DNA from 2 places in the Pseudomonas sp. MM211 genome. Region 2 is predicted to be linked to the other one. Evidence: predicted binding sites of a transcription regulator. Region 2 holds the regulator's gene; the other holds the start of a gene.
The links. Region 2 encodes sigma-54, which starts transcription at its own class of promoters, with help from an activator protein. Its sites were predicted from a motif close to ANTGGCATNNANNTTGCTNT; they were not measured.
Positions count from the first base shown of each region.

Region 1: the regulator sigma-54 is predicted to act here: its motif matches at 12,576-12,595, upstream of K5Q02_RS22685 (CmpA/NrtA family ABC transporter substrate-binding protein).

Region 1 is NZ_CP081942.1:4,936,667-4,952,297, reverse strand. It holds gene K5Q02_RS22750 (PA3496 family putative envelope integrity protein) at 1-131, opposite strand, end outside; gene nth (endonuclease III) at 239-877, opposite strand; gene K5Q02_RS22740 (RnfABCDGE type electron transport complex subunit B) at 909-2,255, opposite strand; gene K5Q02_RS22735 (DUF4349 domain-containing protein) at 2,422-3,225, opposite strand; gene metG (methionine--tRNA ligase) at 3,562-5,625, opposite strand; gene K5Q02_RS22725 (OmpA family protein) at 5,778-6,470, shown strand; gene apbC (iron-sulfur cluster carrier protein ApbC) at 6,567-7,661, shown strand; gene K5Q02_RS22715 (cold-shock protein) at 7,753-7,962, opposite strand; gene dcd (dCTP deaminase) at 8,290-8,856, shown strand; gene K5Q02_RS22705 (hypothetical protein) at 9,149-9,376, shown strand; gene K5Q02_RS22700 (ABC transporter ATP-binding protein) at 9,386-10,240, opposite strand; gene ntrB (nitrate ABC transporter permease) at 10,251-11,096, opposite strand; gene K5Q02_RS22690 (hypothetical protein) at 11,112-11,423, opposite strand; gene K5Q02_RS22685 (CmpA/NrtA family ABC transporter substrate-binding protein) at 11,399-12,442, opposite strand; gene K5Q02_RS22680 (nitrate regulatory protein) at 13,018-14,325, opposite strand; gene cobA (uroporphyrinogen-III C-methyltransferase) at 14,409-15,155, opposite strand; gene K5Q02_RS22670 (nitrate reductase) at 15,194-15,631, opposite strand, start outside.
Region 2 is NZ_CP081942.1:36,012-51,642, forward strand. It holds gene K5Q02_RS00160 (DUF4198 domain-containing protein) at 1-679, shown strand, start outside; gene hisC (histidinol-phosphate transaminase) at 781-1,833, opposite strand; gene hisD (histidinol dehydrogenase) at 1,870-3,180, opposite strand; gene hisG (ATP phosphoribosyltransferase) at 3,303-3,938, opposite strand; partial or broken gene murA (UDP-N-acetylglucosamine 1-carboxyvinyltransferase) at 3,943-5,207, opposite strand; gene K5Q02_RS00185 (BolA family protein) at 5,223-5,462, opposite strand; gene K5Q02_RS00190 (STAS domain-containing protein) at 5,705-6,013, opposite strand; gene K5Q02_RS00195 (MlaC/ttg2D family ABC transporter substrate-binding protein) at 6,010-6,642, opposite strand; gene mlaD (outer membrane lipid asymmetry maintenance protein MlaD) at 6,654-7,127, opposite strand; gene mlaE (lipid asymmetry maintenance ABC transporter permease subunit MlaE) at 7,127-7,924, opposite strand; gene K5Q02_RS00210 (ATP-binding cassette domain-containing protein) at 7,924-8,733, opposite strand; gene K5Q02_RS00215 (KpsF/GutQ family sugar-phosphate isomerase) at 8,983-9,957, shown strand; gene K5Q02_RS00220 (KdsC family phosphatase) at 9,957-10,478, shown strand; gene lptC (LPS export ABC transporter periplasmic protein LptC) at 10,489-11,058, shown strand; gene lptA (lipopolysaccharide transport periplasmic protein LptA) at 11,045-11,587, shown strand; gene lptB (LPS export ABC transporter ATP-binding protein) at 11,590-12,315, shown strand; gene K5Q02_RS00240 (RNA polymerase factor sigma-54) at 12,487-13,995, shown strand; gene hpf (ribosome hibernation-promoting factor, HPF/YfiA family) at 14,079-14,387, shown strand; gene ptsN (PTS IIA-like nitrogen regulatory protein PtsN) at 14,403-14,867, shown strand; gene rapZ (RNase adapter RapZ) at 14,887-15,631, shown strand, end outside.

The sequences.
Region 1 (15,631 bases), 380 kb from region 2:
TCGAGAAAGTTGTCGATGATGCGTCGCTTGGTCAGGTTGGTTTTCGCCACTTCCACGGGTGCTTCGCTGTTGTCCGTTTCGTCACTGACGAAGTCGTCTTCCAGCTCCAGCTCTTCTTTGCCGTTGCTCATGCGCTTCACTCCTGGCTACAGGGGCCATTTGCCGACCTTATAAGGGCAAACGTGAGGCGAGTAAAAAAGATTTTTTCAATCGACTCATACAAGGAGTATATGAAGCCTCAATCGTCAGAGGTCTTTAGTTTGTATTCGCACAGGTCTTCGATCCGGCAACTGCCGCAGCGCGGCTTGCGCGCCTGGCAAACATAGCGGCCATGCAGGATCAACCAGTGGTGGGCATCGAGGAGAAAACCCTTGGGTACGAACTTCAGTAGTTTCTTTTCGACCTCCACCACATTCTTGCCTGGAGCGATGCCGGTGCGATTGCTGACCCGGAAAATGTGCGTGTCCACCGCCATGGTCAGTTGACGAAAAGCGGTGTTGAGCACCACGTTGGCAGTCTTGCGACCGACGCCTGGCAGCGCCTCCAGCGCTTCACGGGATTCCGGAACCTGGCTGCCGTGCAGCTCGACAAGCATGCGGCAGGTCTCGATGACGTTTTTGGCCTTGCTGTTGTACAGGCCAATGGTCTTGATGTATTCGCTGAGCCCTTCGACACCAAGGGCCAGAATCGCTTCCGGGGTATTGGCCACCGGATAGAGTTTCGCGGTGGCCTTGTTGACCCCGACATCGGTGGCCTGGGCGGAGAGAATCACCGCGATCAGCAGTTCGAAGGGCGTGCTGTAGGCCAGCTCGGTCTTCGGCTCCGGGTTGTCTTCGTGCAGGCGGCGGAAGATTTCAAGGCGTTTGGCGGCGTTCATCGTCAGGGCGGTTCACGGTAGTCGGTGCGCTCTAGGTGGCGCTGATATGCGCTTGCAGCCGGCGTTCGGCGACGGCAAGGCGTTCGATTGCTGCATTCAGGGTGTCGCTTTCAGTGTTTGCGCTGCGTTGCAGCTTGCTCACGGCAGCACGGGCGTAGGCCAGGTCGGTTTTCAGCTGACGCAGTTCGGCGCTCACGCCGGCCTTGTCGACCAGTACCCGCTGTGGAGCGGGTTTGCCGCAGTGCTGCTCGGCATCGTGTAGCGCCTGCTGCGCTGCCGCGTAGTCTGCTTGCAAGGTACTCAGCTGGACGTCATCGACGCCCCGGCGCTCGCCGGACTGCAGCGCTGCGCGGCGGTTGGTGACTTCGATCTTGGCCTGCTTCAGTGCCTGCTCTCCGGCGCTGGGCGTCTTGCCGGAGGTGTCGGGCAGCAATCGATCCAACTGCCGTTGCGCCTGTTCGGCTGCCTGGCGCAGCGTATCGAGTTGCAGCCGCTGGGGTTCGTCCGGCGTTTCGCCAAAGGCCTTGAGGGCCTTCTGCAACTGAGCACGGCTCATTGCCGCATCGATCTTTGCCTGTTTCAACGCGCCGTCGTCGCTGGCTGCAGCGACAGCGACAGCGACCGTCGATGGCGAGTCGTGCTGAGCAGCCTGCAGTGCCGCCGCGGCCTGCTCGCTGGCGCTTTGCAGGGCATCAAGCTGCGCTGCGAACGGTGAGTCGGGGTGCAGAGCCACCTGTTTGCGGATCTTTTCGTAGGCGACCTTGGCCATCGATGCGTCGATTTTCAGGCGCTTGAGCCGAGCGGTTTGATCGCCATCGTTGGCTGTACGGGTAACGGCTGCTTCCGGTTCTGGGCGCACGACCGGGGTGCTGCGTGCTGCGCGGCGGCGCGCATCGTCGCGAGCGAGGCGGGCGAGGCGTGCCTGATGACGAGCGCGAAACTGGTCGGCACGCTCACGCTGAATGGTCGCCTGCGGCGCAGCCAGGGTGATCAGGTCGATGCAGTCCACCGGGCAGGGCGCAATGCACAGTTCACAACCGGTACATTCATCGCTGATCACCGTGTGCATCAGTTTGGCGGCGCCGACGATGGCGTCCACCGGACAGGCCTGGATGCATTTGGTGCAGCCGATGCACTCGGCCTCGCGGATCACCGCGAGCTGCGCGGGAGTTGTCGGTAATGCCAGTGGCAGTTCCGGAACTTGCAGCAGGTTGGCCAGCGCGTGGATGGTGGCGGTGCCGCCTGGCGGACACTTGTTGATCGCTTCGCCCGCAGCGATGCCTTCGGCGTAGGGCTGACAGCCTGGGTGGCCGCATTTGCCGCATTGCGTCTGCGGTAGCAGGGCGTCTATGGCGGCTATACGCAGGGCGTTGCTCATGCTCGAGGCACGCAGCGTCGCTCGCACGGGGTCGGCCCGTGGGAGCGCATGCAGGAGAGGTCGCGAGATTCGATCATCGGTGTTGCAGATCTGGCTGAAGCGTTGGCTGTGCATTATCCGGCATGCGCCGCGCCCGGTACAGCAGCACGGCGCCGCCTGGACTCACTCAGACCTTGTTGCGGGCGCGACTGGCCTTGCGCCACAGCCAACGGATCAGCAGGGCAAGCGGGAACAGGATGATCACGAAGGGGATGCCGTAGCCGAGCAGCTTGAGGGCTTCCGTAGCGCCTTCGGTGGCATTGTCGAGCATGCCGCCAGCGGCTTCGCCGATACGCGCCAGGCGACCGACAGGCTCGCCCTCGGTGCTGAAGCTCAGGGTCAGCAAGTTGGTGGTAAGGCGACGTTGCTGCTGGGCCGACTGCTGGGCTGCGCCCGCCAGCTGTACCTCCACCTCGGCCAGTTCGCGGGCAAGGGCGAGCATGTCGCTGACGCTGAGGTCACTGCGTGTCTGGTATTGCAACAGGGTTTTCTGCTGGCGTTCCAGGCGCTGGCGTTGTTGCTCGGTATCGCTGACGGCCTGGGCGAGATCCTCGGCGCGGGTGTGACGGCTCTGCAGCTCGCCGCCTTCGCCGGCAAAGCCGACCAGCGGCTCGACACCGCTCGGAGCGATGCGCACGGTAATGCTGGCGGCCTGGTAGTGGCCCTGGCTCTGCTCGATGGCCAGCAGGTCGCACTGGCCGAAACGCTGGCTGTTGCACGCTTCACGCACCGCCGCCAGGCGTGATTCGACCTGCTCGACGGGCAGGCGAATGCCCACGCTGTGCTCGTAGGCGAGGAACGCGCCCTGCTGCGCGCTTTCACCCAGCAGCGCCGCACCAGCGGGCGAACGGTTTTCGCCGGATGGCGAGCAGCCGCCGAGCATCAGCAGGAAGGCAAACAGGGCGAGCAGTGGATGGCGGCGGAGAAACATCCTTGTACCTCGAGAATTGTTGACGATCGTTGCCCAGCGTCTGCTGGCGTTTTTACATGAGGCAATTCATAAGATGGGTCGGGCCGCGCAGGCCGAAGAGCGATAATACCTATCAGTTTTTGCGCGTGCCCCATGATGGGTATCGTTTCGCTCAACGCCATCCTACGGCAACGACCCTGTCAGATCGTTTCTTACGCTCTGCGTGTGAATGCCTCTCGGACGCTTTGCGTCCGATGTCGAAGCTGGTGGCTGGCCCATGAGGGGGCAGAGCACCCTGGCCTGGACTCCCACGCTGGAGCGTGGGAGTCATCAGTCTTGCATGGCGCGGCCGGTTGTTTACTTGACGCGCTGACCCGGCTTGGCACCGCTGTCCGGGCTGAGCAGGTAGATTTCTTCGCCGCCAGGGCCCGCAGCCAGCACCATGCCTTCCGACACGCCGAACTTCATCTTGCGTGCGGCCAGGTTGGCCACGTACAGCGTCAGCCGGCCTTCGAGCTTGCTTGGGTCTGGATAAGCGCTCTTGATGCCGGAAAACACGTTGCGCTTCTCGTCACCGATATCCAGGGTCAGGCGCAGCAGCTTGTCGGCACCTTCCACGAACTCGCACTTCTCGATCAGCGCGATACGCAGATCGACCGCTGCGAAGGCATCAAAGGCGATTTCGGCGGCCAGCGGATCCTTCGTCAGTTCGCCATTGCCTCGGGGAGCGTCCTCCTGTGGAGCGTTCTGCTGGCCGGCGTTGGCGGCGGCCAGGTCTTCCTTGGAGGCTTCGACCATGGCTTCGACCTTGGCCGGTTCGATGCGGCTGAGCAGTGGGGTGAACGGATTCAACTGATGATCGGCCAGCGGCGTGGTCAGGTCATCCCAGGTCAGCGGTGCGACGTTGAGGAAGGCCTCGGCATCGCGGGCCAGATGCGGCAGCACCGGCTTGAGGAAGATCACCAGTTGACGGAACAGGTTGACGCCCAGGGCGCAGATCGCCTGCACCTCGTCGGCCTTGCCTTCCTGCTTGGCCAGCGACCACGGCGCCTTGTCGGCGATCCAGGCGTTGGCGCGGTCGGCCAGGGCCATGATTTCACGCATGGCACGGGCGAAGTCGCGACTCTCGTAGGCGTCGGCGATGCTCGGGGCGGCGCTTTGGAAAGCATTCCACAGTTCCGACTCGGGGTTGGCCGCCACCAGCACACCGGCATTGCCCTTGTGGATGAAGCCGGCACAACGGCTGGCGATGTTGACCACTTTGCCGACCAGATCCGAATTGACCTTCTGGATGAAGTCCTCGAGGTTCAGGTCGAGGTCATCGACGCCGCGCCCGAGCTTGGCCGCGTAGTAGTAGCGCAGGTATTCCGGATTGAGGTGATCCAGATAGGTGCGCGCCTTGATGAAGGTGCCGCGCGACTTGGACATCTTCTGCCCGTTCACGGTCAGGTAGCCGTGCACGTTGATGGCGGTCGGTTTGCGGTAGCCGGCACCTTCAAGCATGGCAGGCCAGAACAGGGCGTGGAAGTTGACGATGTCCTTGCCGATGAAGTGGTACACCTCGGCGCTGGAATCCTTGTTCCAGAACGCATCGAAATCCAGCTCCGGACGGCGTGCGCAGAGGTTCTTGAAGCTGGCCATGTAGCCGATCGGCGCATCCAGCCAAACGTAGAAATACTTGCCCGGCTCGTCGGGGATCTCGAAGCCGAAGTAGGGTGCATCACGGCTGATGTCCCACTCGTGCAGGCCGCCATCGAGCCATTCGGCGAGCTTGTTGGCGACCGACTCCTGCAGCGTGCCGCTACGCGTCCATTTCTGCAGCATTTCCTGGAACTGCGGCAGCTTGAAGAAGAAGTGCTTGGAGTCCTTGAGCACCGGCACCGCACCGGAAATTGCCGAGCGCGGGTCTTTCAGTTCGGTGGGCTCGTAGGTGGCACCGCATTTTTCGCAGTTGTCGCCGTACTGGTCGGGCGTCGCGCATTTCGGGCAGGTGCCCTTGATGAAGCGATCGGCCAGGAACATGCCTTTTTCCGGGTCGAAATACTGGGTCACCGAGCGCGTGGCAATGTGGCCATTGTCACGCAGCGCCTTGTAGATCGACTCTGACAACTCGCGGTTTTCCGGCGAGTGGGTCGAGTGGAAGTTGTCGAACTCCACCAGGAAGTCGGCGAAGTCACCGCTGTGCTCGGCCTTGACGCCGTCGATCAGCTGTTCGGCGGTGATGCCTTCCTTTTCCGCACGCAGCATGATGGCCGAACCGTGGGCATCGTCCGCGCAAACGTAGATGCACTGGTTGCCGCGCAGTTTCTGATAGCGCACCCACATGTCGGTCTGGATGTACTCGAGCATGTGGCCAAGGTGGATCGAACCGTTGGCGTAGGGCAGGGCGCTGGTAACGAGAATCTGGCGAGCTTGGGACATTGTCAGGCTGTCATCGGGTGGAGGGAGGTCGGTCACTATAAAGTAACCGAGCGCGTTCCGGCCAGCGGGCAAATAGCGCGGACATCGACTTGAATTTAGAGGCGTAAGCGGGTTCCAACGAGAACCTTCCGCTCCCAGCAAGGAGATGAACCATGCCTGCAGTTTTACGTCCGCTCGCCTGTGCCACCGCTCTGGCCCTGATGGTTGGCTGTGCTTCGAACAACCCTTACGACAACGCTGGTGGTGGAGCAGCCAGTGGCGGCGGCCACCGTACTGCCACCTATGGTGGCCTGGCAGCGCTGGCCGGTGCTGCAGTCGGTGCGGCGGTCAGCCATGATGACCGCGGCAAGGGCGCCGCCATCGGTGCTGTGCTCGCCGGTGCTGCAGGTGCTGGCTATGGCTACTACGCCGATCGCCAGGAAGCCGAGCTGCGTCGCAGTATGGAGGGCACCGGTGTGGAGGTGCAGCGTCAGGGCGATGACATCAAGCTGATCATGCCCGGCAATATCACCTTCGCTACCGATTCTGCGGATATCGCTCCCAGCTTCTATGCGCCGCTGAATAACCTGGCGACTTCGTTCCAGCAGTTCCAGAACAACAGCATCGAGATCGTCGGTTACACCGACAGCACCGGTTCGCGTCAGCACAACATGGCGCTGTCGCAGCGCCGCGCGCAGAGCGTGACCAGCTATTTGACCGCCCAGGGTATCGACGGCACTCGCCTGTCCAGCCGCGGTGCCGGCCCGGATCAGCCGATCGCCGACAACGCCAGCGCCGATGGCCGTGCGCAGAACCGCCGCGTCGAGGTAAATCTCAAGCCACTGCCCGGTCAGCCCGTGCAGTGAGTGTTGATGGCCGGCGGCCCTTCGGGTCACCGGTCTGCATCCGACTGGTAGCTCGGGTAGGATAGGCGTCTTTTCCTGCCATCTCCGGAGCTAAGCATGAGCGCTGATATCCGCGCCGCGGTCGAAGCCGTGTTGCGCCAGTACACCGATCCCCATCTCGATCAGGATCCGCTCAGCGCAGGTTGTGTGCGCGCTATCGACGTGCTGGGCGACCAGGTCAGCGTCAAGTTGGAGCTGGGTTACGCTGCCGGCCTGTTCAAGCAGGGCTGGTCACAGCTGCTGCAACTGGCCATCGAGAATATCGAGGGTGTACGCAGCGCCAGCGTAGAGGTGAACTGCGTGATCGCCGCCCACAAGGCGCAGGCTCAGGTGCCGGCCCTGGCCAACGTCAAGAACGTGGTTGCCGTGGCGTCCGGCAAGGGCGGGGTGGGCAAGTCGACCACTGCTGCCAACCTGGCGTTGGCACTGGCCCGTGAAGGTGCGCGGGTGGGCATTCTCGATGCGGATATCTACGGCCCGAGCCAGGGCATCATGTTCGGTATCCCGGAAGGCACGCGCCCTCAAGTGCGTGATCAGAAGTGGTTCGTGCCGCTCGAAGCCCATGGCGTACAGGTGATGTCCATGGCCTTTCTCACCGATGACAACACGCCGGTGGTATGGCGTGGCCCGATGGTCTCCGGCGCGTTGCTGCAGCTGGTCACCCAGACCGCCTGGGATGACCTCGACTATCTGATCATCGACATGCCGCCCGGCACGGGCGATATCCACCTGACCCTGGCGCAGAAGGTTCCGGTAGCGGGGGCGGTCATCGTCACCACGCCGCAGGATCTGGCCCTGCTCGACGCCCGAAAAGGCGTGGAGATGTTCCGCAAGGTGAACATTCCGGTGCTCGGCGTGGTGGAGAACATGGCCGTGCACATCTGCTCCAGCTGTGGCCATGCCGAGCATCTGTTCGGTGAGGGTGGTGGCGAGAAGCTGGCTGCCCAGTTCGGCGTCGATCTGCTGGCTTCCATGCCGCTGTCCATGGCCATCCGTATGCAGGCTGACGGTGGCAAGCCGACGACCATCGCCGATCCGGAAAGCCAGATCGCCATGCTCTATCAGCAGGTGGCTCGTCAGGTCGGGGCGCGCATCGCCTCTAGCGCGGCGACGGCCCAGGCCATGCCGACCATCGTCATCGCCGACGATTGATCGCCATAGCGCGGCCGCCGGGCGGGCGCGCTGCATAAAACTCAGGCATAAAAAAACCCCGCCGAAGCGGGGTTTTTATAGAAAGAGCAGGTTAGATAACCTGAACTTCCTCAGCTTGCATGCCTTTCTGACCACGAGTGGCCACGAAGGAAACTTGCTGGCCTTCTTTCAGGCTCTTGAAGCCATCGCTCTGGATAGCTTTGAAGTGTACGAACAGGTCGTCACCGGATTGCGGAGTGATGAAGCCGTAGCCTTTCTCATCGTTGAACCACTTAACGGTGCCATTCTGACGATTGGACATGTGATGTCTCCTAATATCTAAAGAAATAACAGCCCTGGATAAAACCAGGCCGGGACTGAGTGCAACGAGTACTAGGAGTCGGACGATGTTTGGATCGAAATCTAGGCATCATGTAGCGATTCGCGGTGACACATGCAGCACAGTGGGGTCACCATACCCGCTTTTTTCGGGAAGTGCGAATGGTCTGTAAGTCTTTCTGCGATTTACTTGCATTCTTCTCGTCGGCTTATAGCCGAAACGCTCTGTCAAGAGGCTTTGAACCCAGCCCTCCAGCCCGGTAAGATGCGCTCACTTTTTCACCGATCAGACCTTCAGGACGGCCCCGCCATGAGCATCAAATCAGACAAGTGGATTCGCCGCATGGCCCAGGAACACGGCATGATCGAGCCGTTCGTCGAGCGCCAGGTGCGTAATGAAGGCGGTTTGCCGCTGATTTCTTACGGGGTGTCCAGCTACGGTTACGACGTGCGCTGCGCCGATGAATTCAAGGTCTTCACCAATATCAACTCGGCCACCGTCGACCCGAAGAATTTCGATGAAAAAAGCTTCGTCGATGTAAAAAGCGATGTGTGCATCATCCCGCCGAACTCGTTCGCGCTGGCCCGTACCGTGGAATTCTTCCGCATTCCGCGCAACGTTTTGACCATATGCCTGGGCAAGAGCACTTATGCGCGCTGCGGCATCATCGTCAACGTCACGCCGCTGGAACCGGAATGGGAAGGGCATGTGACCCTGGAATTTTCCAACACCACCACTTTGCCTGCGAAGATTTACGCTAATGAGGGCGTGGCGCAGATGCTGTTCCTCGAGTCCGACGAAGCCTGTGAGGTGTCGTACAAGGATCGTGGCGGTAAGTATCAAGGGCAACGAGGGGTCACGCTGCCTAGGGCCTGATACGGCCTCTACTGCTCGTTTCGAAGAAACCGGGATTTTCCCGGTTTTTTTGTGCGCCGCGTTTACCCGATGCTCAAGTTCCTGGCGGCGTGAGGTCAAATCGCAGGCAAAAAAATGGGCGCCATGGGCGCCCGGAGAAATCAATCGATGCCTAGTTTCTGAGTGGAGGTGTGCTGCGAAGTTCCGGGGATTTATAGGTCGAACTGTTCACGGACGACAGGTCTACATGGTTAATGGTGCGGTACGCGCATGATTGCGTGCCAGCCACAAAGCCCCCCGCTGGAGACTCACTATGAGCCAATGGAATATTGCCTACAGCCGAGATGAGGCGGCCGAAGTCCTCAAGGTCAAATCGAAAGACAAACCCAGCCTCGAGCAGGCCGTGATCTGGCTGCTGGAGTGGGCCGAAGAGAACCTGGAGCGCCTCGAACCGAAGGAGCAGCCCCGTGAGGAGCAGACTCCCGCAGTTCGCTTGGAGGAGCGCTTCGGCATCACCGTAACGGGCATTGCCCGCGACTGATCGCAGCATCTAGGCGCGAGCGCGCTCCTTGCCGGCCGGCTCTTTAGCTGCGGCAGCGCGGTGTGCGCTCATGGGTTCGACCTTGCGCTGTTTTTCGTGCAGGAAACTCAGCACGGCATGCCGATAGGCGTTGTAGCGCGGGTCGTCAGCCAAAGCGATGCGGTCACGGGGCCGCGGCAGATCGATGGTGAGGATTTCACCAATGGTCGCCGAAGGGCCGTTGGTCATCATCACGATGCGATCGGAAAGCAGCACGGCTTCGTCGACATCGTGGGTGATCATCATCACCGTGTTGTGCAGCTCGCTCTGGATACGCATGACCTCGTCCTGCAAGTGGGCGCGGGTCAGGGCGTCGAGTGCGCCAAAGGGCTCGTCTAGCAGCAGCACCTTGGGTTCCATGGCCAGCGCGCGGGCAATGCCTACACGCTGCTTCATGCCGCCGGAAATTTCGCTGGGCCGTTTGTGCAATGCGTGGCCCATGCTCACCAGCTCCAGATGATGCAGCGTCCAGTCGCGGCGCTCGGCCTTGCTCTTGGTACGCTTGAAGACCTTGTCGACGGCCAGGGCGACGTTTTCCTGCACCGTCAGCCAGGGCAGCAGCGAGTGGTTCTGAAACACCAGGCTGCGATCCGGGCCGGGGCCGCGAACTTCCTTGCCGTCGAGAATCACTGCGCCGCTGCTTGAGTCGGTCAGGCCGGCGACGATGTTCAGCACCGTCGATTTGCCGCAACCGGAGTGGCCGATGATGGAGATGTATTCGCCACGCTCGACGTTGAGGTTGATCTGGTTCAGTACATGGGAGCTGACGCCGTCACGCTCGAAGTACTTTTCCACATGTTCGATGCTCAGATAGTGCTTGCTCATGTCTGTCTCCTCAGGCCGATGTGCCACGGGTGATGCGGTTGCCGACGAACAGCACCAGGCGGTCGAGCAGGAAGCCGACCACGCCGACGTAGACCAGGGCGAGAATGATGTCGCTGATGCGCGAGGCGTTCCACGCGTCCCAGATGAAGAAGCCGATACCCACGCCACCAATCAGCATCTCTGCCGCGATGATCGCCAGCCAGGACAGCCCCACGCCAATGCGCAGCCCTGAGAAGATGTAGGGGGCGGCGGCGGGCAGCATGATCTTCTGGAAGTACTCCAGGCCATTGAGGCGCAGCACTTTGGCGACGTTGCGGTAGTCCTCGGGGATGTTGCGGATGCCCACCGAGGTATTGATGATGATCGGCCAGATTGCAGTGATGAAAATCACGAACAGCGCCGACGGGTGACTGTCCTTGAAACCGGCCAGCGACAGCGGCAACCAGGCCAGCGGCGGCACGGTACGCAGGATCTGGAACAGCGGGTCGAGACCGCGCATCGCCCAGGTCGACTGGCCGACCAGCACCCCCAACGCTACACCGACTACGACTGCCAGGGCATAGCCGTAGGCCACCCGCTCGAGGCTGGCGAGCAGTTGCCAGGCCATGCCGACGTCGGTGCCGCCGTTGTCATAGAAGGGGTTGATGATCAACTCCCAGGTGTCTTCGATGACCTGGCTGGGCGGCGGCAGCGACGCGTTGGGGCCACTGCACAGCAGTTGCCAGATCAGCAGCAGTGCTGTGGTGATCACCAAGGGCGGCAGCACCGACTGCATGAGCGTGGTCGACAGCCGCTTCAGCCAGCTTGGAGCGATGACACCGGCCGGCAGGGCCAGCGATTTTACGGGCGCATTCATGGAGCGTTCCTCCGGTTAGGCCTTCAGGGACAGGCTGTCGAGATAGGCTTGCGGGTTCTGCGGGTCGAAGGTCTTGCCGTCGAAGAAGGTCTCGACGCCTCGCGATTTGGATTGCGGAATCTGCTCGGCAGGTACCGCGAGCTCGGCGGCGGCCTGGCGCCAGATGTCCTCGCGGTTGACGGTGTCGATCAGTGCCTGGCTGTCGAAGTCCTTCGGCAGGTAGCCCCAGCGTTTGTTTTCGGTCAAGAACCACAGGTCGTGGCTCTGGAAGGGGTAGGAGGCGAACTCGCTCCAGAAGCGCATCAGGTGCGGGCTGTTTTCCACCACGCGGCCGTTGCCGTAATCGATGTTGCCCTGCAGGCGAGCCAGCAGGTCCTGGCGGGAGCGCCGATCCAGCGGCGCTTGGCGCAGATTTCCGCGACCTGCTCTTTGTTCTCCGCCGCTTCGCAGAACATCTGCGCTTCCATCACCGCCTTGAGCAGGGCACGGGTGGCGTTGGGGTTGGCATCGACATAATCGGCGCGCAGCGACAGGGCTTTCTCCGGGTGGTTGGCCCACAGCTCGCCGGTGGTTACCGCGCTGTAGCCAATGCCCTGGTTGATCAACTGAGCGTTCCATGGCTCACCGACGCAGAATGCGTCCATGCTGCCGACCTTCATGTTGGCGACCATCTGCGGCGGTGGGATCACCACCGTCGGCAGATCCTTGTTGGGTTCGATGCCGCCAGCTGCCATCCAGTAGCGCAGCCACAGGTCGTGGGTGCCGCCCGGGAAGGTCATCGCCGCGGCGATCTTTTGACCCTTGGCCAGCTTGGCGGCAACGGCCTGCTTGAAGGCGCTGGCGTCGGTGCCGAGTTTGAGATCCTGGTATTCCTTGCTGATGGAGATGCCCTGACCGTTGAGGTTCAGGCGCGCCAGCAGGTACATCGGCAGCGGAGTATTGTTGGTGGTGACCTTGCCGGCGGCCATCAGGTAGGGCATTGGCGTGAGGATATGGGCGCCGTCGATGCCGCCACTGCCGGAGCCGAGCACCAGGTTGTCGCGGGTAGTGCCCCACGACGACTGCTTGAGCACTTCCACGCCGGTCATGCCGTGCTTGGCGAACAGGCCCAGTTCATCCGCCACGAACAGCGGTGCGGCGTCGGTCAGGGCGATAAAGCCGAGCTTGGCCTTGGTGGTCTCCAGACCATCGGTGCCAGCAGCCCACACCGCGCTGCTCAGCCCCGCCGGCAGCAGGCTCATCAGCGCACCGCCACCAAGCAGGCCCATGGACTGCTTGAGAAAGGTGCGGCGTGGCTGGCTGGCGCTGTCGTCGATGCTCGGCAATGTACGTGGCTTGTCGTCCATATCGTTTTCCCCAAAAGGCACGCATAAAAAAACGGCGTCACTCTCATGGCAGCGCTTGGGCTGCAACAAGGGTGGACGCCGTTGTCCAGGATTCGGATTGTGGAGGGGCAGAGCCTGCCTCCCTGTCAGGGACTTAGCAGGTTGCGTGCCAGTAGTGAGCGCACCGGGCAGAGTCTCAAGTCAGGCGACCCTGAACCGCGCGGTATGCTGAGTTAACTATCTGAATGGGAAAACGTTTCTGGCTGTGCAGGGGTATTTCATCGAGGCGGTGATGGCTAACGGCAAAGGTCGGTGCCGCACAGTGGCGGGGCGTCGACCGCCAAGCGTGCGCGGCTCAGGTGCATGGTTATCTGGGCGATTGCCACAGGCACCTTCGCGGAGTCGCTTTGCTATAAGGGCGCAGTAACTTGGACGTAGCCTGTGGTTGAGCGAAGCGATACCCAGGGCGGATTTCGGGCGTGCGCCAGTTTTGCACTGACTATCCCTTTTCGGCATCGCTGCGCTCAGCGCTGGGCCACCAGATCACGGCGCGTTGGTCATTGCCACGATTGAGCGCAGCTAAGCAAAGGTACAGATCAAGCGCGCTTGTGCTTGTCGCTGCGCGGATTTTCCTGGGCCTTGCGGGCGGCGAAGGCGAGCAGGCTCTGGGCGACGTCGACCAGGCGCATGCTGCGCTCCATGGCGGATTGGCGCAGGCGTGCGTAGGCATCTTCTTCACTGAGCCGGTAATCGTTCATCAGCAGCTTCTTGGCCCGCTCGATCACTTTGCGTTCGTTGAGGGTCTCGCGGGTTTCCTTGAGCTCGTCACTGACCCGCTGCAGGCGCTGATTCTGCTCGTGGAGAAGGTCGAGCACCGAACGCGCCAGGTGGTTGCCCACCGAATCCTGAGGTGCACTGTCCAGGGTGCTGCTGTGCACGCTGAACAGCAGCGCCTGATCGCTACCGACATCCATCTGCCCCAGACGCTTGAGCAGCGTGCGATGGTTGTCCAGGTCTGCATGGGCCTCGGCGATGCTGCGGCGGCAGTGTTCCAGCAGGCGATTGGCGAGGTGGTTTTCCACTTCCTTCATGGCGTCGATGCGTCGGGTATTGAGTTCGAACCACAGTTCACACAGGCTCGGATCGACCGTGGCATTGGCAGACGTGCGCTTGGCGATGCCGCGCAGACTGATTACCTGGGCGACGGTGTCGCCGCTGTGAATCTGCTGCCACAGGGCCACCGCCTCGGCATCGGCGAACTCGCTGAACACATCGAAGCAACGCTCCTGGCCGTCTTCGAGATGCTGCAGGCGCTCCTGCAACTCGGCATCGAAATGCCCGCGCGAGAAGCCCTCGACACCCGCAGCGCGCTCCTGACCGGCCAGCTCCTTGCCCTGCATGAAGTTGAACATGGCCACCAGCAGCCGGGTGATGCCTGGGTCGACTGCGGTATCGGCGGCTTCGAAGACCACGGCCATCAACCCGCCGATCAGTCGCGTGAAGGCCTGGGTGGCCAGCCGTGGCGTCGGCTCCAGCTCGCGGATGCGGCTGCGCAGGCCGGGCAGTTCGTCCAGACCATGCAGTACATAGGCGATGCGGTTGAACAGGCGGGCACGATCCGCGGCATTGGCCTGGGCGGTATCCATGGCCATGAAGCATTCGTGTACCTGACGCTCTACGGCGGCTGACTCGGCACTGTGTGCATCAAGTTGGTGCAGATAATGGCTCGACTGGTTGCCCAGATAGATGTTGGAGTAGCCCCGTTCCTTCTGCAGCTGGTGCACCAACTGACTGACATTGGTCACCAGTTGGCAGGTGAAGGACAGGCTTTCCAGGCCCTGCAGCTCGCAGCGGCGGGCGGCGAGCATGAATCGCAGGGCGGCAGGCATGGTGGTGTCAGGCATGAGGGCAGTCTTTCAGGCAGTACGGTTGAACTAAAACAGTGCAAATAGCAGTCCAGTTGCATAGACCGGACTGTCGTAAGGGGTCAGGCGCTGCGTACCTCAAGTTCTCGCGCAGCATCCATAGCAGCGCCAACCACATCGCCGATGACCAGAATGGCCGGGCTTTTCAGCTTGAATGCCAGTGCAGCGTCGGCCATGTCCAGCAGCGTGCTACGGCACTCGCGTTGATCCGGTAGCGAGGCGTTCTCGATCATCGCCACGGCGGTGTGCGCCGCCATACCGGCATCGAGCAGATGCTGGCGGGTATCGGCCAGAGTAGCGATGCCCATGTACACCACCAGCGTCGTGCCGCTGTCGGCCAGCGCCTGCCAGTTGGGCGAGCTGCCATCCTGGGTGTGGGCGGTAACCAGAGTGACGCCGCGTGCGATGCCGCGCAGGGTCAGGGAGATGCCGCAGCGGGTCGCCGCAGCCAGGCCGGCGGTGATGCCGTTGACGATCTCGCAATGCACGCCGCGGGCGGCCAGCCAGTCGGCTTCTTCGCCACCACGGCCGAAGATGCACGGGTCGCCGCCCTTGAGGCGCGCGACCACCTTGCCCTGGCGGGCATAGCGCAGCATCAGGCGATGGATGAAGGCCTGGGGCGTCGAGCGGCAGCCGCCGCGCTTGCCCACGCGGATCACCCGGGCGTCGGGGCAGTGCTGCAACACCTGCGGGTTGACCAGGTCATCGATCAGCACCACGTCGGCCAGGCCGAGGGCACGCACCGCCTTGAGAGTGAGCAGTTCCGGGTCGCCTGGGCCGGCGCCGATTAGCCATACGCTTGGGTTCATCACGGTATTCCTTTTGTCTAGGCTCAGCCCAGTTTTCGCTAGGCTTCGATGGTCTGTAGCGCCAGCAGGCGCTTGATTTCAGGTACGCAGGAGCCGCACTGGGTGCCGCAGCCGAGATTCTGTTTGAGCGCGATGAGGTCGCAGCCGCGCTCGATACCCTCGCGTACTGCCGTCTCGCTGACGTTCATGCAGGTGCACAGGGTCTTGCCGGTCTGCCGGCGGCTCTGGCCGGGCGGGCTTTCCACCGGCGCCAGCAGCCAGCGGCGCAGGCCGCGGCCGTTGTCGTCATCGAGTGAGGTCTGGTTTTGCCAGAGGTCACGCAGCCAGCCGCGCGCGCGCGTCTCGCCGCTCAGGGCGAAGCCCGTCAGGCGACCGCCGTCGATACGCACGCGCTTGTGAATGGACAGGGCGCCTGGGTCGTCGTAACGGATCACCGATCCTTCGGCCAGGCCCAGTTGTTCCTGAAGCTGTTCGAG
Region 2 (15,631 bases):
TGCCGGCCAGGCCGGCGCCCACGGCCTGTGGACGGAGCAACGCCGCGGCAATATCGAAGTAGTCTACGGCCATGGTGCCGAAGACGACGCTTTCAAGGCCGACAAGATCAGCCGCGCCTGGGCCTTCAACGGCGCCGGCAAGACCATTCCGGTGACCATCGAACGCCTTGCCGACCATGCCCGCCTGAAGCCGCTGAGCGTACCGGCTTCGCTGGCCGTGGCACTGGATAACGGCGCCTGGTCAAAGACCGCAGACGGCAAATGGATCAATCAGGGCCGCAGCAAAGTCCCGAACGCCGTGGAAGCACTGCATACCTACAAATACAGCCTGGCGATCTATCAGGAAGGCGCCCAACTGCCCGATCTGAAAGATCTGCGTATGGTGATCGTGCCCTTGGCCGATCCTCTTGAAGTCGGTGTAGGCAAGCCGCTGCCGGTTCGTGTGCTGGTCGACGGCAAGCCAGCTGCCGATATCAAACTGATCGGCGACTACCGCAGCGCACCGGATCAGGTCAGCGCCACCACCAATGCCAAGGGCGAAGCACAGGTGGTGATTCGCAACGAAGGCCTGAATATCATCGCCGCCGAGGCCAGCCAGGCGGTGAAAGGTGATGCCGATATCGACAGCCGTGGCTACTTCACCTCGCTGACGTTTATCGGTCAGGGGCATCATCACTGACAGGGTTTCCCGGGTATCGCTGCGCTTAACCCGGCTACAGAGATATGGATGTAAAAAAGCCAGGGCATTTGCCCTGGCTTTTTCATTTCCATCCATAAACGTCAGAGCGTTGCCAGCGCATCCAGCAGCGCCTGGTTTTGCTCGGGTGAACCGATGCTGATGCGCAGGAACTGGGCGATACGTTCCTGTTTGAAGTGGCGCACGATCACGCCCTGCTCACGCAGTGCTGCCGCAATACCGGCGGCATCACGCTGCGGGTGGCGGGCGAAGATGAAGTTGGCCGCCGAAGGCAGCACCTCGAACCCCAGCGCTTGCAAACCAGCCGTAACCTTTTCGCGGCTGTCGATCACCGCGGCGCAGGTCTGTTCGAAGTAGGCCCGATCCTCGAACGCAGCCGCAGCACCGGCGATGGCGATGCGGTCCAGCGGGTAAGAGTTGAAGCTGTTCTTGATCCGCTCCAGCGCCTCGATCAGATCCACGTGCCCAACTGCCAGACCAACCCGCAGGCCCGCCAGAGAGCGGGACTTGGACAGGGTCTGGGTCACCAACAGGTTCGGGTACTTGTCGACCAGGCTGATGGCCGAGACGCCACCGAAGTCGATATAGGCTTCATCCACCAGCACCACGGTATCCGGGTTGGCCTGCAGCAACCGCTCGATGGCCTCCAGGGCCAGCAGACAGCCGGTCGGGGCGTTGGGGTTGGGGAAAATGATGCCGCCATTGGGCCGCGCATAATCCTCAAGACGGATCTGGAACTGCTCGTCCAACGCCAACGGCTCGGCCTGAATGCCGTACAGGCCGCAGTAGACCGGGTAGAAGCTGTAGCTGATATCAGGGAACAACAGCGGTTTGCCGTGCTGGAACAGGCCGTGGAAGGCATGGGCCAATACTTCGTCAGAACCATTGCCGACGAATACCTGAGCGGCCTTTACGCCGTAGAACTCGGCAACCGCCTGCTTCAGGCGATCGCCATTGGGGTCGGGGTACAGACGCAGGTCGTCGTTCAGCTCCTCGCCCATGGCGGCAATAGCCCTGGGCGACGGACCATAAGGGTTTTCATTGGTATTGAGCTTGACCAGCTTGCTCAGCTTGGGCTGCTCACCCGGTACGTATGGCACCAGGTCTTTGACGAAGGGGCTCCAGAATTTGCTCATCTGCCCGCTCTCCTCGAATTCGGTTTAGTCGTTGGGTCAGTTCTTGATGCGGTACTCGGCACTACGCGCATGGGCGGTCAACGACTCGCCACGGGCCAGTACCGAGGCCACCTTGCCGAGCTTGGAAGCACCTTCGGCCGAACAGTGGATGATCGACGAACGCTTCTGGAAGTCGTAGACCCCCAGTGGCGACGAGAAGCGCGCAGTGCCCGATGTAGGCAACACGTGGTTCGGCCCCGCACAGTAATCGCCCAGCGCTTCGGCGGTGTAACGGCCCATGAAAATGGCCCCCGCGTGGCGGATCTCAGGCAGGTACTGCTCCGGGTTCTCGACCGAGAGTTCCAGGTGCTCGGGCGCGATCCGGTTGGCCACCTCGATGGCCTGGGCCATGTCCGCGACCAGGATCAGCGCGCCGCGGCCTTCGATAGAGGTACGGGCAATAGCCTCACGCTCCAGGCTCGGCAACAGGCGCGTGATGCTCTCGGCGACCTTGTCGAGGAAAGCCGCATCCGGGCTGACCAGAATCGACTGTGCGTCTTCATCGTGCTCGGCCTGGGAGAACAGATCCATGGCGATCCAGTCCGGGTCGGTCTGGCCGTCGCACACGACGAGAATCTCCGACGGCCCGGCGATCATGTCGATACCGACCTTGCCGAACACATGGCGCTTGGCAGTCGCTACATAGATGTTGCCTGGGCCGACGATCTTGTCCACCGGCGGCACGCTTTCGGTGCCATAGGCCAGCGCCGCGACAGCCTGGGCGCCACCAATGGTGAACACCCGGTCGACACCGGCAATGCAGGCTGCGGCAAGCACGATCTCGTTGATCTCGCCACGCGGCGTGGGCACCACCATCACCACTTCCGGGACACCGGCAACCTTGGCCGGAATGGCATTCATCAGCACCGACGACGGATAGGATGCCTTGCCGCCCGGCACGTACAGGCCGGCACGATCCAACGGCGTGACCTTCTGGCCCAGCACCGTGCCGTCGGCCTCGGTGTAGGTCCAGGATTCCTGCTTCTGCTTCTCGTGGTAGCTGCGCACGCGCTCGGCGGCGACTTCGAGCGCCTGGCGCTGCTCGGCGGTAATGCGCGTCAGCGCCAGTTCCAGACGCTCGCGCGGCAGAATCAGGTCGGCCATGGAGGCGACTTCAAGGGCATCGAAACGCTGGGTGAACTCGACCAGCGCAGCATCGCCACGCTCACGCACGGCCTTGATGATATCCAGCACGCGCTGATTGACGCCGTCATCCGAGACGCTTTCCCAGCTAAGCAGATGATCCAGATGATGAGCGAAATCCGGGTCGGCAGCGTTGAGTCGGCGAATGGCAACTGGAGCGGTCATAGCTGAAGCCTCATCTGGAGTTTTTCAGGCGCCACATTAACAGGCCTCCCCGTGCGGGCACCTGAAAAGTTGGCTATGACACGGATAGGCGTTGCGCAGCCCGAAGGCCGCGCGGGAGAGGATCAATGCGGATGGTGCGTCTCGACGGCTTCACGCAGCGTGTCGATCAGGGCCTGGACGCGGCTGTGCTGCATCTTCATGGACGCCTTGTTGACGATCAGCCGCGAGCTGATGTGCGCGATCAGCTCCTGAGCTTCAAGACCGTTGGCTCGCAGCGTGTTGCCGGTGTCGACCACATCGATGATCTTGTCGGCCAGGCCAACCAGCGGCCCCAGCTCCATGGAACCGTACAGCTTGATGATGTCGACCTGACGGCCTTGTTCGGCGTAGTAGCGCTTGGCGACGTTAACGAACTTGGTGGCCACCCGCAGACGGCCCTTGGGCTCGGCCGCACCGATGGCGCCGGCGGTCATCAACTTGCAGCGGGCGATACGCAGATCCAGGGGCTCGTAGAGCCCCTGGCCGCCGTATTCGAGCAGTACGTCCTTACCGGCGACGCCAAGATCGGCAGCGCCATGCTCGACGTAAGTCGGTACGTCGGTGGCGCGCACGATCAGCAAACGCACGTCGTCCTGGGTGGTCGGGATGATCAGCTTGCGGCTCTTGTCCGGATTCTCGGTCGGCACGATGCCTGCCGCCGCGAGCAGCGGCAGGGTGTCATCGAGAATACGGCCTTTGGACAGGGCAATGGTCAGCATGTGGTCAGCCCGGCACGCGGCGAATCTTCGCCCCCAGCAATTGCAGTTTCTCTTCGATGCATTCGTAACCACGGTCGATGTGGTAGATGCGATCGATCACCGTGTCGCCCTGGGCGACCAGCGCGGCGATAACCAGGCTCGCCGAAGCACGCAGGTCGGTAGCCATTACCGGAGCGCCCTTGAGTTGTGCGGTACCGGTGACAATGGCGGTGTTGCCTTCGACCTGGATCTGCGCGCCCATGCGGCTCATTTCATAAACGTGCATGAAGCGGTTTTCGAAAATCGTTTCGATCACAGTACCGGAGCCTTCGGCAATGGCATTGAGAGCGATGAACTGCGCCTGCATGTCGGTCGGGAAAGCCGGATAAGGAGCGGTGCGCAGGCTAACGGCCTTCGGACGCTTGCCCTTCATGTCCAGCTCGATCCAGTCGACCCGGTAGTGATTTCGGCACCGGCTTCCTGCAGCTTGGCCAGCACAGCTTCCAAGGTGCTCGGATCAGCATCCTTGACCTTGATGCGGCCACCCGTGGCGGCAGCGGCGACCAGGTAGGTACCGGTTTCGATACGGTCGGGCATCACGCTGAAGCGAGCGCCATGCAGGCTTTCAACGCCGTCGATGGTGATGGTGTCGGTACCGGCACCTTGAATCTTCGCGCCCATGGCGATCAGGCAGTTGGCCAGATCGACCACTTCAGGTTCACGAGCAGCGTTCTCCAGTACGGTGCGCCCTTTGGCAAGGGTAGCGGCCATCAGGATGTTCTCGGTGCCGGTCACGCTGACCATATCGAAGAAGAAGTGCGCACCGCGCAAACCGCCTTCCGGCGCCTTGGCCTTGATGTAGCCGCCTTCGACATCGATGGTCGCGCCCATGGCTTCCAGACCGCGGATGTGCAGGTCGACCGGGCGCGAGCCGATGGCGCAACCACCAGGCAACGCCACTTCGGCCTCACCGAAACGGGCGACCATTGGGCCGAGCACCAGAATCGAAGCGCGCATGGTCTTCACCAGCTCGTACGGCGCGACTAGGGTCTTCATGGTACGCGCGTCGACTTCGACGCTGAGCTTCTCGTCGATGATCGGTTCGATACCCATGCGGCCGAACAGCTCGATCATCGTGGTGATGTCGTGCAGGTGCGGCAGATTGCAGATGGTCACCGGCGCGTTGCCGAGCAGGGTCGCAGCCAGAATCGGCAGTGCGGAATTCTTGGCACCGGAAATGCGGATCTCGCCGTCGAGACGCACGCCGCCAGTAATGCTTAATTTATCCATAGCTAACTCGTCGTCTCAGGAGCGCGCGGCCCAATCGGCACGGCTGAAGAATTTCATGCTCACGGCGTGGATGCTGCCATCGGCGATCCAGGGATTGAGGTGAGCGTAAATTTGCTGCTGGCGCTTGACCGGGCTAAGGCTGGCCAGCTCGTCGCTGATCAGATTGAGCTGGAAGTTGCAGCCTTCGCCGTCGACCTCTACCTGAACCTCCGGCAGTTTGGTCTCCAAGAAACTTTTTACCTCAAGGGCCTGCATGCTCAACCTCGATCAACGTATTCAATAAGCGTGAACGTCGCATGGCGACATCTGTTTACAGCGTCCGGGCCAGCAACTGCGGGGATGGTCAGGCAGCAACGCTGCTGGCTGCACGATCCGCCAGCGGCACTCGGCACGGGCCTGTAGACATGGGGCCGGCATCATAACAAAAAATTGCCAGAAGCAATTCTCGGTATCGAGCTGCGGCGCCAGAAGGTAATCACCGCGGCGTATTGAATGCCTTAGGCTTCCAGGGGAAGCACGTGGTGCAGCTCGCACACCTTGGCGATCCCATTCATGTCTTGGGGCAGGCCGCGAATGCTCAACACTTTGTCAGCAGCTTGAGCATCGCGGGTATAGGCAAGCAGCAGAGACAAACCGACACTGCTGGACTTCTCCACCGCCGAACAATCGATCACGCAGGCACTTGCCTGGGTGGCCTGGATCAGCCGACCGCCCTGCTCACGCAGGGCCGGACCACTCTGATAATCGAGGACGCCGGAGAGCGCGAGAACGCCCGGCGCCTGTTCGACGATGGCCGCTGAACTCACGACGCCCCCCGGGCCTGACGGGCGCGGGCAACGGTGTCTGCCCAGCTGTCGATGACCTTGTCGAGATCGTTGCGGTTGTTCTGCATGGACTGCGCGAACTGATCGCGGAACAGCTTGCCAACGTTGATGCCGTTGATCACCACGTTACGCAGCTTCCAGGTTCCGTCCATGGCAACCATGGTGTACGACAGCGGATAGACCGTGCCCTTACCATCGCGGATTTCCATGTTGACCGAGGTACGCTGTGGATCCTGCTTGCCAGTGGCCGGCAGCACACGGATGTCCTGATTGTTGTACTCGAGCAACGCGTTGCCATAGAACTGCATCAGGCTGCGCTTGAAGTTCTCCTGGAAGCGGGTCATCTGCTCGGGCGTGGCTTCACGCGAATAGCGCACCGTCATGACACTGCGGGCAACGCCATCGACATCCACGACCGGGCCGAGAATCTCGTTGAGCGAGTTGTAGAAGGCATCAGGATTGCTGCGGTACTGCTCCTTGTTGGCCTTGAGGTCGGCCAAGAGGGTCTGCGTGGTTTCCTGCACCACTTCATGGGCAGCAGGCGCAGCCACTGCCAGCAAGGGTAGCGCGGCCAGCAAAGCGACAACGCTGTTACGCATGGTCTTGATCATCATCGGGTACCTCATTGGCTGTCCTGATCTCTGTTGACCGAATTGAGCAGAAATTTGCCAATCAGATCCTCAAGCACCAGAGAAGACTGGGTGTCATGAATGGTTCCGCCATCGGCCAGCAACTCCTCGTCGCCACCGACACTGATCCCCACGTACTTTTCACCGAGCAAGCCTGCAGTGAGAATCGACGCGGTAGAGTCCAACGGAAGATTGTCGACACTGCCGTCGAGTTCCATCGTTACGCGCCCGGTGTAGCTGTCACGATCCAGATCGATCGCAGTGACACGGCCGATGCTCACACCTGCCATGGTCACCTTGGCGCGCATGGTAAGGCCGGCGATATTTTCGAAGTGTGCGTAGACCTTGTAAGTGTCAACGGCATTGCCTGGCGCCAGGCCACTGACACGCAGAGCCAGCAACAACAAGGCCAGCAAGCCAGCCAGAAGGAACAGGCCGACACCGATTTCCATCGAGCGGTTTTGCATCAGAAATCTCCAAACATCAAAGCGGTCAGAATGAAGTCCAGCCCCAATACGGCCAGCGAGGCGTACACCACCGTTCGGGTGGTCGCGCGGCTGATACCTTCCGAGGTCGGTTCGCAGTCGTAACCCTGGAACACCGCGATCCAGGTGACGACGAAGGCGAACACCAGGCTTTTGATTATCCCGTTGAGCACGTCTTCGCGGAACGAAACACTGTTTTGCATATTGGCCCAGAATGAGCCCTCGTAAACGCCCAGCCAGTCGACGGCGACCATCGCGCCACCCCAGATACCAACCACGCTGAAAATCATCGTCAGCAGCGGCATGGAGATGAAGCCGGCCCACAGCCGCGGTGCGACGATGTGCTTGAGCGGATCGACACCGATCATTGCCAGGCTCGACAGCTGCTCGGTGGACTTCATATTGCCGATCTCAGCCGTCAGCGCGGAACCCGCGCGGCCGGCGAACAGCAGCGCAGTGACCACTGGCCCCAGTTCACGTAGCAGCGTCAGGGCGACCATCTGCCCGACCGCCTGCTCGGAACCGTATTTGGCGAGAATGCTGAACCCCTGCAGCGACAGCACCATGCCGATAAACAAGCCGGAAACCACAATAATCGCCAGCGAAAGCACGCCCACCGAATACAGCTGCTTGATCAACAACTGCAGCGAATTACCTGACGTACCCCGCCCGAACAGCGCGCGTAGCAGAAAGATCGTCGAACGCCCCAGCGTGGCAACCACGTCGATGCCCGCACGCCCGAACAGGCGCACGCGCTCGAGTGAAGATGTCCTGCGCATCAGCGCCTCCCCAGTAGATCGTCGTGGTAACTCGGCGCTTGAAAATGGAAGGGAACCGGCCCGTCCGGCGTTCCCTGCATGAACTGCCGTACCCGCGGATTCTCAGAGTCGCGCAGCTCGGCGGGTGTTCCCTGCCCCAGCACTTGGCTGTCGCCGACTATATAAATGTAATCGGCGATGCTCGCTGTCTCCGCCAGATCGTGGGACACCACGATACTGGTGATGCCCAACGCATCGTTGAGCAAACGGATCAGGCGCACCAGCACGCCCATGGCAATTGGATCCTGCCCCACGAACGGCTCGTCATACATCAGTATCTGTGGATCCAGAGCAATTGCCCGAGCTAACGCAACGCGCCGCTTCATACCGCCGGAGAGCTCATCGGGCATCAACTCGATGGCGCCACGCAAGCCAACCGCCTGCAGCTTCATCAGAACAATGTCACGAATCATTTCTTCGGGCAGTCGAGTGTGTACACGCAGAGGAAATGCCACATTCTCGAACACATCCAGATCGGTAAACAGCGCACCACTCTGGAACAGCACGCCCATTTGCTTGCGCATGTCGAACAGCTCACTGCGCGACAGATCAGGCAGATTCAGGCCATTGACGTGGATTTGGCCGCTACTGGGCCGCAGCTCGGCCGCGATCAGCCGTAACAGCGTGGTTTTACCGCAGCCAGAGGGCCCCATGATCCCAGTAACCTTGCCCCGCGGGATGCATATGTCGACGTTCTTGAAGATGTGACGCTCGCCGCGCTGAAAACTTACGTTTTTAAGCTCGACCGCATACTGATTTTCGGCGCTCATCGGAACTCCATTACGTACTGCCTTCCTAATCTGACGCCCCGCATCGGAATAAGGACACGATGATCAGCCACACGGGCCCCAAAATGGTTGCGGACTATAGCATTTGCCCAATAGCCCACCAAAGCTGAGAACCCACGACGTTCAGGCTTGTGACAGCTTTGCCATTTCGCAGCCACGCCATGGATGATGAGTCGCGGAGTCTTTCCCGCTATAATCCCTGTCTTTTTCGTACAGCAGCCCAAGCAGAGCATGAACCAGACCCGCGACCTGATTGATTCCGCACAGCGCACCATCCGTCTAGAGATCGAGGCGGTACAAGAGCTGCTGCCCCGTATTGACGCTGACTTCGTCAAGGCGTGCGAGCTGATTCTCGCCAGCAAGGGCCGTGTGGTGGTGGTCGGGATGGGAAAATCCGGGCATATCGGCAACAAGATTGCCGCGACCCTGGCCAGCACCGGCACTACCGCTTTCTTCGTGCACCCTGCTGAAGCCAGCCATGGCGACATGGGCATGATCACCCGTGACGACGTCGTCCTGGCCCTGTCCAACTCAGGCTCCACGGCCGAAATCGTGACCTTGCTGCCGCTGATCAAGCGCCTCGGCATCACCCTGATCAGCATGACCGGCAACCCCGAGTCGCCGCTCTCGAAGGCTGCCGAAGTCAACCTCGACACCCGCGTAGCCAAGGAAGCGTGCCCACTCAACTTGGCGCCGACCTCCTCCACCACCGCCTCCCTGGTACTGGGCGACGCCTTGGCCATCGCGCTGCTGGAAGCCCGCGGTTTCACTGCCGAAGACTTCGCCTTCTCCCATCCCGGTGGCGCCCTGGGTCGTCGCCTGCTGCTCAAAGTCGAGAACGTCATGCACGCTGGCGACAGCCTGCCCAAGGTCAATCGTGGCACCAGCCTGCGCGAAGCCCTGCTTGAGATGACCCAGAAAGGCCTGGGCATGACCGCCGTACTGGAAGACGACGGCCGCCTGGCCGGGGTCTTCACCGACGGTGACCTGCGCCGCGCCCTGGATAAAGGTATTGATGTGCGTGATGCGTGCATCGACGACGTCATGACGCCCAACGGCAAAACCGCTCGTGCTGATATGCTTGCCGCCGAAGCCCTGAAAATAATGGAAGACAACAAGATCAGCGCGCTGGTGGTGATCGATACCAGTGGTCGTCCTGTAGGCGCCTTCAACCTTGGCGATCTGCTGCGCGCGGGAGTGATGTGATGAACGACCTGCTGCAGCGCACTCACGCCATCAAACTGGCGATTTTCGATGTCGACGGCGTACTCACCGACGGCAAGCTGTACTTTCTCGTTGATGGCAGCGAGTTCAAGACCTTCAATACCCTGGATGGCCAGGGCATCAAGATGCTGATCAACTCTGGCGTACGCACGGCCATCATCAGCGGCCGCAAGACTCCCGTAGTCGAGCGCCGTGCACAGAACCTGGGTATCCAGCACTTGTACCAGGGCCGTGAAGACAAACTCGACGTGCTCGACGAACTGCTCGCCGAGCTGGGCCTCAGTTACGAGCAGGTGGCCTACCTGGGTGACGACTTGCCGGATCTGCCGGTAATCCGCCGTGTCGGCCTGGGTATGGCGGTAGCCAGCGGCAACGAATTTGTGCGCGAGCATGCCCACGGCGTCACACAAGCGCGCGGCGGCGAAGGTGCGGCACGCGAATTCTGCGAACTGATCATGCGTGGCCAGGGCACTCTCGAAGCCGCCCAAGCCGCCTACCTTTAGGGGTTTACTGATGTTGCGCAAATTCATCACACCCGTCCTGCTGACCTTCGGCGCCCTGCTGCTGGTGGCAGCCGGGTACTGGAACATCAACCCGGACAGTTTCTCCAGCGCCCCACAGCAGAGCGGCCCGGAAAATCCCATCGACTTCTACGCCGTAAATGCTCGCAGCGTGCAGTACCTGCCCGATGGCAAGGTGCAGAGCGACATGACCAGCGACCGCCTCGAGCACGTGCAAAGCACCGACATCACCCTGCTCACCGAACCGCGCATGAACCTGTTCCGCGGCACCGAACTCCCCTGGAAGGTACGCAGCGCCCGCGGTGAAGTAGGTCCCGATGGCGAAGAGGTCGAGTTGATCGACCAGGTTCGCGTTGAACGCACAGACGAAAAGGGCCGCGCCACTATACTTACCACCAGCCGCCTGACCGTATTCCCACAGAAGGAATATGCGCAGACCCAGCAAGCCGTTAGAATCGACGCGGCCAACGGGGTGACCACGGCACAAGGAATGAAAGCGTACTTGAATGACGGCAGGATGCTCCTGCAGTCCAACGTAAGAGGCCAGCATGAGGTTCGTTAAAACCCTCCCCCTACTTCTCAGCCTCGGCGCCACGCTCGGAAGCGCAAGCGCCTGGGCTCTGCCGAGCGACCGCGATCAACCGATCCGCGTGCAGGCCGACAGTGCTGAGCTGGACGACAAGCAAGGCGTGGCGGTGTACCGCGGCGATGTCGTCATCACTCAGGGCACTCTAAAAATCACTGGCGACACCGTCACCATCACCCAGAATGCACAGGGTGAAGTCGATGTGTTCACCTCGGTGGGCAAACCAGCCTATTACGAGCAGAAACCCTCGATCGACAAGCAAATCGTCAAGGCTTACGGCTTGACCATCCAGTACTTCGCGGCCAATGAGCGCATCGTACTGATCGACCAGGCCAAGGTGGTTCAGGAAGGCAACACCTTCGAAGGCGAGAAGATCGTCTATGACACCCAGCGCCAGATCGTCAATGCTGGCCGCGCCACGGGCAGCAACGTGTCGACCCCGCGCCCGCGTATCGACATGGTGATCCAGCCGCAGAAGAAACCCGCCGCCGAGCAGGGCCAATAACGATGGCGATTTTGAAAGCCCAGCACTTGGCCAAAAGCTATAAAGGCCGCCAGGTCGTTCGTGACGTCAGCCTGAGCATCGAAAGCGGCCAGATTGTTGGCCTGCTCGGCCCCAACGGCGCCGGCAAGACCACCTGTTTCTACATGATCGTCGGCTTGGTTCAGGCCGATCAGGGTCGCGTACTGATCGACGATCTCGACGTCAGCCACCAGCCCATGCATGGCCGTGCTCGCGCCGGGATCGGCTACCTGCCTCAGGAAGCCTCGATCTTTCGCAAGCTGAGTGTCTCCGACAACATCATGGCGATCCTGGAAACACGCAAGGATCTCAACCGCGCGCAGCGTCTGCAGGAGCTGGAAGGTCTGTTGCAGGAATTCCACATAACGCACATCCGCGACAACCTGGGCATGAGCCTCTCGGGTGGTGAGCGTCGCCGCGTGGAGATCGCCCGCGCCCTCGCCACTTCGCCGAAATTCATCCTTCTCGATGAGCCCTTCGCCGGCGTCGACCCGATCTCGGTCGGTGACATCAAGCAAATCATTCACCACCTCAAGGCCAAAGGCATTGGCGTGCTGATCACCGACCACAACGTGCGCGAAACCCTGGATATCTGCGAAACCGCCTATATCGTCAGCGACGGCCAACTGATCGCCGAGGGTGACTCCGCTGCGATCCTGGCCAACCAGGTGGTTAAGGAAGTTTACCTGGGCCACGAATTCCGCCTGTAACGGATTTCCCGCCGATGAGTACCCCTGAGAGCCTGTTACCCCACGACATGGTCGTAATGAAATGGTAACGGGCTCTAGGCAAAACACTCGGGTTCAGGCATATAATTTGCTTCCTAGTGGCGCTTTGGCGCCCTGTCGTGGATCGCGCACAGACGCCAGATAAGGTCTGCAATGAAACCATCGCTAGTCCTGAAAATGGGCCAGCAGCTGACGATGACACCGCAGCTGCAACAAGCCATTCGCCTGCTCCAACTGTCGACTCTGGATCTGCAACAGGAGATCCAGGAGGCACTGGAGTCAAACCCGATGCTCGAGCGTCAGGAAGAAGGCGACGACTTCGACAATTCGGATCCCATGGCCGACGGCGCGGAAAGTGCACCCACCGCGGCCGCCCAGGAAGAGAAATTTCAGGAGCCGACTTTCCAGGAAAACACCCAGACCGTCGATAACCTTGAAGAAGGCGATTGGGGCGAGCGTATCCCCAGCGAGCTGCCGGTCGACACCGCTTGGGAAGACGTCTACCAGACCAGCGCCAGCAGCCTGCCGAGCAATGATGATGACGAATGGGACTTCACCACTCGCACCTCCGCTGGCGAAAGCCTGCAGAGCCACATGCTCTGGCAGCTCAATCTGGCACCGATGTCCGACAAGGATCGCCTGATCGCCGTCACCCTGATCGACTGCATCAACGGTCAGGGCTACCTCGAAGAAACCCTCGAAGAAATCACCGACGCCTTCGACCCAGAACTCGATGTCGAGCTCGATGAAGTCGAAGCCGTGCTGCACCGCATCCAGCAGTTCGAACCGTCCGGCATCGCCGCCCGTGACCTGCGTGAATGCCTGCTACTGCAACTGCGCCAGCTGCCGGCCAACACGCCCTGGTTGAGCGAGGCCCTGCGCCTCACTGGCGATTATCTCGACCTGCTCGGCAGCCGCGACTACAGCCAGTTGATGCGCCGCATGAAGCTCAAGGAAGACGAGCTGCGCCCGGTCATCGAGCTGATTCAAAGCCTCAACCCGCGCCCTGGCTCGCAGATCGAATCAAGCGAGCCCGAGTACGTGGTGCCTGACGTGATCGTGCGCAAGCACAACGATCGCTGGCTGGTAGAGCTCAACCAGGAAGCCATGCCGCGCCTGCGCGTCAACGCACAGTACGCAGGCTTCGTGAAACGTGCCGACTCCAGCGCCGACAACACCTTCATGCGCAATCAGTTGCAGGAAGCGCGCTGGTTCATCAAGAGCCTGCAGAGCCGCAACGAGACCCTGATGAAGGTCGCGACGCAGATCGTCGAGCACCAGCGCGGCTTCCTCGACTACGGCGACGAAGCCATGAAGCCGCTGGTGCTGCATGACATCGCGGAAGCAGTAGGCATGCACGAGTCGACCATCTCACGAGTCACCACCCAGAAATACATGCATACACCGCGTGGCATTTACGAGCTGAAATACTTCTTCTCCAGCCACGTCAGCACCTCCGAAGGCGGCGAATGTTCCTCCACCGCGATTCGCGCGATCATCAAAAAACTGGTCGCTGCGGAAAATGCGAAAAAGCCATTGAGCGATAGCAAGATCGCTGGTTTACTGGAAGCACAGGGCATTCAAGTGGCGCGCCGCACAGTCGCCAAGTACCGTGAATCGCTCGGTATAGCGCCTTCGAGCGAACGCAAACGGCTGATGTAAGGTGCCCTTGTAGCAATATGCCCCAGTGTTCCTGCGGCAGGCCCAACGCCTGCCACTCACACACGGCAACAAGGAGAAGCGGTATGCAAGTCAACATCAGTGGACACCAGCTGGATGTGACAGACGCACTACGCAGCTACATCGAAGAAAAGCTCGGACGTCTCGAGCGGCACTTCGACAAGATCACCAACGTGCAGGTCATCCTGGAGGTCGAGAAGCTCAAGCAGAAAGTCGAAGCTACCTTGCATATCGCCGGAGGCGAAGTGGTGGCCAATGCCGAGCATGAAGACATGTACGCTGCAATCGATCTACTGACCGACAAACTCGACCGCCAACTCATCAAGCACAAGGAAAAACAGCTCGACCGCCAGCAGGGCGCAATGGCCCGCTGACCTCGTCCTTCTCCTATGATCCGACTTGAAAATATCCTGACCCCCGGCCGTTCCCTCGTGAACGTGCCGGGTGGCAGTAAAAAGCGTGTACTCGAACAGATTGCTGCCGTGATCGCGCGCGACTTGCCCGATCTCGATGGCCAGACCATCTATGCAAGCCTGATTGCCCGTGAAAAGCTCGGCTCGACCGGTTTTGGTAATGGCATCGCCATCCCTCACTGCCGCCTGCCCGGCTGCAGCTCACCGATCAGTGCACTGCTGAAACTCGATGCTGCGGTCGACTTCGACGCTATCGACGGCGCGCCCGTCGATCTGCTGTTCGTGCTGCTGGTGCCCGAAGCGGCGACCGATGAGCACCTGGAACTGCTGCGCCAGATCGCCAGCATGTTCGACCGCGAGGACGTTCGCGAGCGACTGCGCCAGGCTCAAGACAGTGAGTCGCTGTACCAGACCGTAGTGAACGTGCAGAACGGCCAATAGCCCTACACAGGATGAGCCCATGCGCCTGATTATCGTCAGCGGCCGTTCCGGCTCAGGCAAGAGCACCGCTCTCGACGTGCTCGAGGACAACGGTTTCTATTGCATCGACAACCTGCCTGCCGGCCTGCTTCCCGAGCTGGCCGAACGGGCGTTGTTGCATACCGAGCTATTGCACCCGCAAGTGGCGGTGTCGATAGACGCACGCAACCTGCCTAGCCAGCTCAAGCGCTTTTCCGAACTGCTTGATGAAGTGCGCGGCCGCAACATCCGTTGCGATGTCCTGTATCTGGATGCCAGCGAAGAAACCCTGCTCAAGCGCTTTTCGGAGACGCGCAGACGTCACCCGCTGACCAACGACCAGCGCTCGCTGGCCGAAGCCATGGTCGACGAGACCAAACTGCTCAGCCCGATCATCGACCGTGCCGACCTGAAGATCGACACCACTCACCTGAATCTTTATCAGTTGCGCGACACCCTCAAGCTGCGCCTGCTCAACCAGCCGGAGCCGGGCACTGCCTATCTGATCGAATCCTTCGGTTTTAAACGGGGAATGCCGGTGGATGCAGACCTGGTGTTCGACGTACGCTGCCTGCCCAACCCCTACTGGAAGCCTGAACTGCGTGACTTCACCGGCCTCGAACAGCCCGTAGAGGAATACCTGGCCGCCCAAGAGGACGTCCAGGACATGTACCAGGACATCTTCACCTACCTGCACAAATGGCTGCCGCGCTTCGCCGCCAGCAACCGCTCCTACGTCACCGTTG